Regions from separate parts of the Rothia sp. P4278 genome, predicted to be linked through region 2. Evidence: riboswitches for the same ligand, from Rfam matches in the RefSeq annotation. Region 2 holds a riboswitch; each other region holds the start of a gene.

Region 1 (2,260 bases), on a different contig from region 2:
ATTTCAAGCTCCACAACCACTTCACGAGCGAGGGGGCGGGCCCTAGAATCACTAGTATGACAGAAACCGGAACTCTCCATGCCTCTACCCCACTGATAACCATCCGTAGCATAGCTGTCTCTGAGATGAACAACAAGGTCTACCTGCTCACCCATAAGCAAAGCGGGGCCCAGATTCTCATTGATGCCGCAGATGATTTTCCCGCTATCCAAAAGTTCACTGAGGCCGCACTCGCCACTGACTCACCCGCCCAAGTCGGTCAGCCCGGCTCCGGAGTCCTTGCACTAATTACCACACATTCCCACTGGGACCATATCCGGGCTTTGCCTGATGCAGTTGCCGGGTGGTCACCCGCCACCTACTGCGGTTCGGCCGATGCCGATGCTATTGCGGAACAGGAAAGTACACGTATTGAGCATCTGCTCAACGGCGGGGAAAACCTCAATCTAGCAGGTATTGAGCTTGAAGTCATCAGCCTGCGCGGGCATACTCCCGGGTCGATTGCTCTTGCCTATCGGGACCCCAGCGGAGAGCACCCCGTCCTCCTATTCACCGGTGATTCCCTCTTCCCCGGTGGGGTAGGCAAGACCCGGGCTCCGGAAGATTTCGCCCAGCTCTTGGCCGATGTTTCAGCGCGTATCTTCTCCCAATATGACGATGCCACGGTCGTTCTGCCCGGCCACGGGGACACCACCACCCTGGGTGCTGAGCGGCCTCATCTGCCCGAATGGAAAGAAAGAGGCTGGTAAGCGCAGGGCTAGCTGAAATCTTAAAACAACTGAACACCAAAGCCCTAAATTTTTATTGTGTTCGGCTTCACCAGCTGTTAGCATAAAACCGATATTTGGTTTGGGGTGCCGCTGGCAGCAGAAGCGGCTGAGATTAGACCCACAGAACCTGCTCTAGTTAGAACTAGCGAAGGGAAACCCATGCGCCGTCCTCTGCCTGCGCCTCTTGCTCATAGCACTTCCGCTCTCGAAACGTCAGTACCCAACGTGCTCTCTATCGCGGGGACGGACCCCAGCGGAGGGGCCGGCGCGCAGGCTGACCTCAAATCAATTGCGGCAGCAGGCGGTTACGGCATGAACGCGGTCACGGCCCTTGTCGCCCAAAACACTCAGGGCGTCAGCGCTGTCGAGGTTCCGCCCGCTGACTTTCTGCGAGCGCAACTCGATGCCGTCAGCGAGGACGTTCGCATTGATGCAGTCAAAATTGGCATGCTAGGCTCTGCTGACATCATCGACACTGTAGCCGCATGGCTCGATAGCAATCCACAGCAGCTTGTTGTGCTTGACCCTGTCATGGTCGCAACCAGTGGGGACCGTCTGCTGGAAACCGAGGCGGAGGATGCCCTACGCCGATTCCTAAAGTACGCCACGGTTATCACCCCCAATATCCCAGAGCTAGCCATTCTGGCCGAAGACTCAGAGCCAGATACCTGGGATTCTGCCTGTGCTCTCGCCCAGGTAGTCGCCGAACGCTACCAGGTCGCAGTTATCGTTAAGAGTGGGCACCTACCGGGTGACCAAGCGGGCAACGCAGTGGTCACTACCCAAGGAACCACAGCCGTCTTCAGACAAAAGAAAATAGATACCTCCAATACTCACGGCACCGGGTGCAGCCTTTCTGCTGCGCTCGCTACACGACTGGCAACAGGGGCAAGCCTTGAAGCAGCCCTGGAATGGACTTCAACCTGGCTTCATGGAGCAATCTCAACCAGTCACCACCTCAGCGTGGGGCAGGGGCACGGACCGATCAACCACTTCTGGCGGCTCTGGGAACAATCACGGGTAGCGGATGCGACGCCGGTAAAACTCGGAGACTTCGAAGCGACCACTAGGCCGCCTCAGATATCGGCGGCGGGCCCGCAGACCAAACGGCTCTGGGAACTCACCGGCCAGATTTGGGACTCAATCTGTGAACTCCCCTTTATCCAGCAGCTTGCATCCGGCACGCTGGCCACTGCAGACTTCACCTTCTACCAGGACCAGGACGCACTCTATCTTTCGAGCTACTCCCGGGCACTTGCTACCCTTAGTGCTAAGGCTCCCTCATCTGCTGAACAGGTCTTCTGGGCGCGAGGGGCGGCGGAGTGCATTGAGGTCGAATCCAGTCTTCACGCTGACTGGCTGGGGCCAGACTATATCAGTGCAGGCCCCTCCCCTATCACCAGGGCCTATACAGACTTCTTGACCTCATCCGCTTCTGTCAACGATTACGCAATCGGGGTGGCGGCGGTTCTTCCCTGCTACTGGCTCTA
Region 2 (2,260 bases):
TGATGCGAACCCAGCTAGCGGCTAGTACCTTGTTGGCCAGGGCGATACCGCCTAGAGAGGCGGCCGAGCCTGCAATTTTTGTGAGGGGGTTCATGAGGGATCCCTTCTGTTGGTGTGGCGGGCCGGATGGCCCCTTGCCCTAAGACTATCAGTACTTATTGTTAGGGTGTGAGTTGCCCGCTAGGGTTGGGGTATAGGGCAGGCAAAGTGAGCGCGGTCTGCTCCTGATGACTGAAGAGCTTATCAGGGGCTTAGGTAGGTGTTCGGGCAAGGGGGGGGGGGGGGAAATCCTCACGGTGCTCCTGGTGGGGCCATGCCCTGTATTTTATGGATGTATGGCCTAGGCTGATAAACAAGATGGAGGTTTTTAGATGAAAGAATTGTTTATCTTTGATGGAAATTGTGGTTTTTGTACGAAAACCGTTGATTATCTTATTAAACTAGACAGAAATAAGCTGGTGGATTTTATTCCTTACCAGGTGTTTGAAAAATCTAGCGAGCAAGAATATGCGTGTGATTTTAGTAAGTCTATTGTTTACATAAAGAACCGTCAGTATTTTACTGGGGCAAGGGGTTTTATGAAGTTTTTAGATAGAATTACCGGCCTGTCGCTGTTCTCAAGAATCTATGATTTTCCCTTGCTGGGTTCCTGCATGGAGGCCGTTTATAGACTTGTCGCTAAGAATAGGAGGTACCTTCCAGGAACTACCCCTTGGTGTGATAGGCAAGATAATTGCTAGCCCTAGAGTATTTAAAGAGTAGTTTTTATAGACACGAGTCTGATTATAAAAATAGAAACTCCCAGTTTCGGTCTTATTTTTTCACAATGCCTGGAATGAATGGATAGTAACCAGTGTTGTGCTGGGGGCCTTTATTCAGCCGCTGTAGTGGAATGTGGAGGGCGCGGCAGTTCACCTTCCTTACCGTCGATGGGTGGATCATGAGCCACCTCATGATTGCTGTAGCTTATGCACAAAGACACTAGGGAAGTCCCGCAGCCTGGATAACTGTTCATTTTTCGTGGGTATCCCGGCTTGCTCTATACTGGAAGGGTTCCATGCTTGGGACCCCGCTCTATGCCGGCGGGTAACCATAAACGACAGGGGAGCGCCAGACTGGCGCTGAGAGTGCACATGCAGACCCTCCAACCTGATCCGGTTAGTACCGGCGCTAGGGAGTCGAAGTAAATAGGCGTACCCAGGTGCGCCGGTGCATGCCCCCTTTGCTGTTCTCACCAAAGGAAGGCTTTATGTCCAAGAAATCCGCGCTCACCTGGCGCGTCAACGATATCGTCGTAGCATCGGTGCTGGCCGTAGCTTGCGCCCTGATCTTCTGGCTCTGGTCAAATTTTGGCTACTCCGCCATCACTACCACCCTAGCCCTGGCCCCTGAATACTCCCCCTTAGCCGGGGGTGTCTGGCTACTTGCGGGTCTGCTGGGGGCCCTGGTCATCCGCAAACCCGGTGCAGCCCTTTACACCGAGATTCTGGCGGCAGTCATCGAGGCCCTCTTGGGCACCCACTACAACTTCACTGTAGTAATCTCTGGCCTAGTTCAGGGCCTGGGTGCTGAGCTGATATTCCTGATCTTCTTCTACAAGGTCTGGAACCTCGCCACCGCCATGCTGGCCGGTTTAGCCTCAGGTGCCGCTATGGGGATCTCAGAAATCATCATTTACTATGCCGGTGAGATGGTGGGTCAAAAAGCAGTCATCTATGTTCTGTGCTCTATGATCTCGGGCCTGGTTCTGGCCGGTCTGGTCTCCTGGTTGCTGGTGCGCGGTCTGGTCTCAACCGGCGCGCTAGATTCCCTGGCAGCAGGGCGGGCCGCTCGCAGGCCTTCCCGCCGGGGCGGACCAGCCAGCTCAAAGGGCTAGGGCGTTGACCGCAGAAGATCATCAGCTTGCGTCCCCCGGCCCAGAGTCAAGAGGCCGGGGGGCCCACTTCCGGGCCCGGGAGTTCGGGTGGCACTACCCGGGGCGGCCCAAGCCCACTTTCTCTAACTTGACCTTCGAGATTGAACCCGGTCAGAAGGTGCTCCTGGTGGGCCCCTCCGGTGCTGGTAAAACCACCCTGCTCCAGGCCTTAGGTGGCCTGCTAGAAGACGAAGACGGCCAATCCCAGTTGGGGGAGCTGTCCGTTAACGGCCTTACTCCCGCCCAATCACGCGGGACCTGCGGGCTCATGCAACAGGACCCGGAAAGCTCCGTGGTCCTAGCGAGGGTTGGTGATGACGTTGCTTTTGGCCCCGAGAATCTGTC
Region 3 (2,260 bases), on a different contig from region 2:
ACCAGGGTGTTGTCCTTGCGCGGAACCAGGTAGACGGGGTTGCCCCGGACAACCCCTCGGATGGTCCGGGTGAGGAAGGGCCGTTGGTGGGGCGGGACCGTTAGGCGCAGAATATCGCCGTGGACGGGCCTCAGCGGCAGACTTTCTAGCGAGTCCGGGCCGTGCAGTTGGGTTGCGGCAAGCCCGTTGGCAACTACCACTTGGGTGCTGGCCATGCTCCCTTGGTTCCCATCGGCATCAACCCAGCTCACACCGGTAACCGTACCGTCTTCTAGGGTGATGCCCTGCGCACTTGCACGAATAACCCTTCCCGCAAGCTCTTGGTCAAGGGCACGCATCAGGCGGCGTGGGTCTATCTGGTGGTCTTGGGCTATGGAAACGGCTCCGGCTAGCGAGGGGCTGAGGACGGGTTCACGGCGGCGAGCAGCTCGGGCTCCGATGGGCTCTGGTGTGAGCCCCAGTTCTTGCTGGTAGGTGGCAAGTTCAGTCAGGTGCTGGGCATCGGCCCGGTCAAAGGCCAGCACAAGGGTTTCGGTGGGCCTCCACCCGACGCTCTGGCCGCTAGTGGCCTCTAACCTTGCGACAAATTCGGGGTAGAGCTGGGCGGAGGTACGCATCAGCGGGAGCAGGGCCTCTTGGCGGTACTGCACTTCTGAGATAGAGGCCAGCATTCCGGCGGCGGCAAAGGAGGCACCGCTACCCCGGTGCGGGTCTAACACAATGGGTTGCCGTCCGGCCTGGAGCAAATGCCAGGCTGTACTGAGCCCGATGACTCCCCCACCGATAAGGACGATGTCGGCCTGCTTGGGTGGTGTCGCTTCAGGGTCTTGCCCCGAAGAACCTATCCTTGGTTCCTTCTGGCAGTTGAGCAGGGTACTGGACATGGTGAACAGATCCTTCCGGCGGCATGACCCGCATCAAGTTGACGGTCGGCTTTCGCCCTCTCAGCGCGCTTTGGGCACAGGTGCCGCGCGCTCCCGTATGTTCTGCCCCTAGTATAGGAAGTAACAGTGTCTGAAAAAAATAGATACGTGACTCGGGAGGTAAAAATGCCCCAAAAGAATTTTGTTAACGTCACAGAGCCGTCATATACGCGCGCTCAAGGCCTTGAATTACTGGCCGCGGCTCAGCTCTACCTGTGCACTGATGCGCGCACCGAGCAGGGGGACCTCACAGAATTTTTGACCAAGGCTTTTGACGGGGGCGTGGATATTATCCAACTGCGCGATAAGACCCTGCCGGTCAATGAAGAACTTGAAGCACTCGCGCTACTAAAAGAGATTGCCCACCGGGCGGGCAAACTTTTTGCAGTCAATGACCGGGCCGATATTGCCGCACTGGTAGGGGCAGATATTTTCCACATGGGCCAGACCGATCTGACACCCAATCAGGCCCGTAGTTTGCTAGGCCCCGATGTGATCTTGGGCCTATCAACGCACACACCGGCCCAGGGTCTAGCAGCTTTTAGTCACCCCGACGTTGACTACTTCGCCTGCGGCCCGGTCTGGGAAACTCCCACCAAGCCCGGCCGTCCGGCCGCTGGCCTAGACTACATCAGCTACATCGCCGCCCAGCAACCGCGCAAACCCTGGTTTGCTATTGGCTCTATCAACCAGGAAAGCCTGCCGCAGGTGGTACAGGCAGGAGCCAGCCGGATCGTCGTGGTTCGCGCCCTCATCCAGAGTTCCGATGTTTCTCAGGCCGCTCACCAGCTCCGCCTGAGCCTGCCTCCACTACTCGGGGCATAAGATAACCTGGTAATTCAGCAAGCAGGCAAGGGAAAAGGGGCTTTTCGGTGTACGGTCTTCTCGATGATGTTCTGGGGCACGATTTTGTGTGGCGAGATATCACCTGGCGGGAGCGCGCCCCGGTTCTGACAGTTGAACCTCTCCAAGCCGGTGAGCCAGCGGGGCAGGTTCATACCCTACCTATCACTCCGGGAGCCTTCCTAGGGGTTCGGGTTCTCCAGCCCGGGGAAGAATCTGCGGGAACCTACTGCACCGGTTATGCCCAAGCCAAGACTGATGGACCTGGTTTTACTCACCTGCCCTGCCCCAGCTCCGCCCTGGTGCCAAAAGGTAAGCAGTGCCCCACTTGTCTGGCCCGCGACGAGTTTGCTCCCATTCACCGGGTGCATTTAGGGGCGCAGATGACCCCGGCAGCGCTGGACTACGTTAACCTAGAGCACTTCCTCTACATTGCGACCTTTCCCGATGCCACCTCAAAGGTCGGTACCGCTTCGCTCCACTCCAATCCGCGC

The links. A riboswitch is a leader RNA that binds a small molecule or an ion and turns the genes downstream of it on or off. The one in region 2 is predicted to bind thiamine pyrophosphate.
Region 1: it holds a riboswitch for thiamine pyrophosphate, as region 2 does, so the genes downstream of both, ACN085_RS02630 (bifunctional hydroxymethylpyrimidine kinase/phosphomethylpyrimidine kinase) here and ACN085_RS08315 (ECF transporter S component) in region 2, are expected to answer to the same signal.
Region 3: it holds a riboswitch for thiamine pyrophosphate, as region 2 does, so the genes downstream of both, thiO (glycine oxidase ThiO) here and ACN085_RS08315 (ECF transporter S component) in region 2, are expected to answer to the same signal.

The regions. Positions count from the first base shown of each region.
Region 1 is NZ_JBLXXU010000001.1:589,717-591,976, forward strand. Features, by position in the region: gene ACN085_RS02625 (MBL fold metallo-hydrolase) at 57-749, shown strand; TPP riboswitch at 841-941, shown strand; gene ACN085_RS02630 (bifunctional hydroxymethylpyrimidine kinase/phosphomethylpyrimidine kinase) at 930-2,260, shown strand, end outside.
Region 2 is NZ_JBLXXU010000004.1:30,549-32,808, forward strand. Features, by position in the region: gene ACN085_RS08305 (DUF4235 domain-containing protein) at 1-94, opposite strand, end outside; gene ACN085_RS08310 (thiol-disulfide oxidoreductase DCC family protein) at 372-740, shown strand; TPP riboswitch at 1,092-1,194, shown strand; gene ACN085_RS08315 (ECF transporter S component) at 1,250-1,876, shown strand; gene ACN085_RS08320 (ABC transporter ATP-binding protein) at 1,881-2,260, shown strand, end outside.
Region 3 is NZ_JBLXXU010000001.1:390,780-393,039, reverse strand. Features, by position in the region: gene thiO (glycine oxidase ThiO) at 1-884, opposite strand, end outside; TPP riboswitch at 877-991, opposite strand; gene thiE (thiamine phosphate synthase) at 1,050-1,748, shown strand; gene ACN085_RS01750 (hypothetical protein) at 1,796-2,260, shown strand, end outside.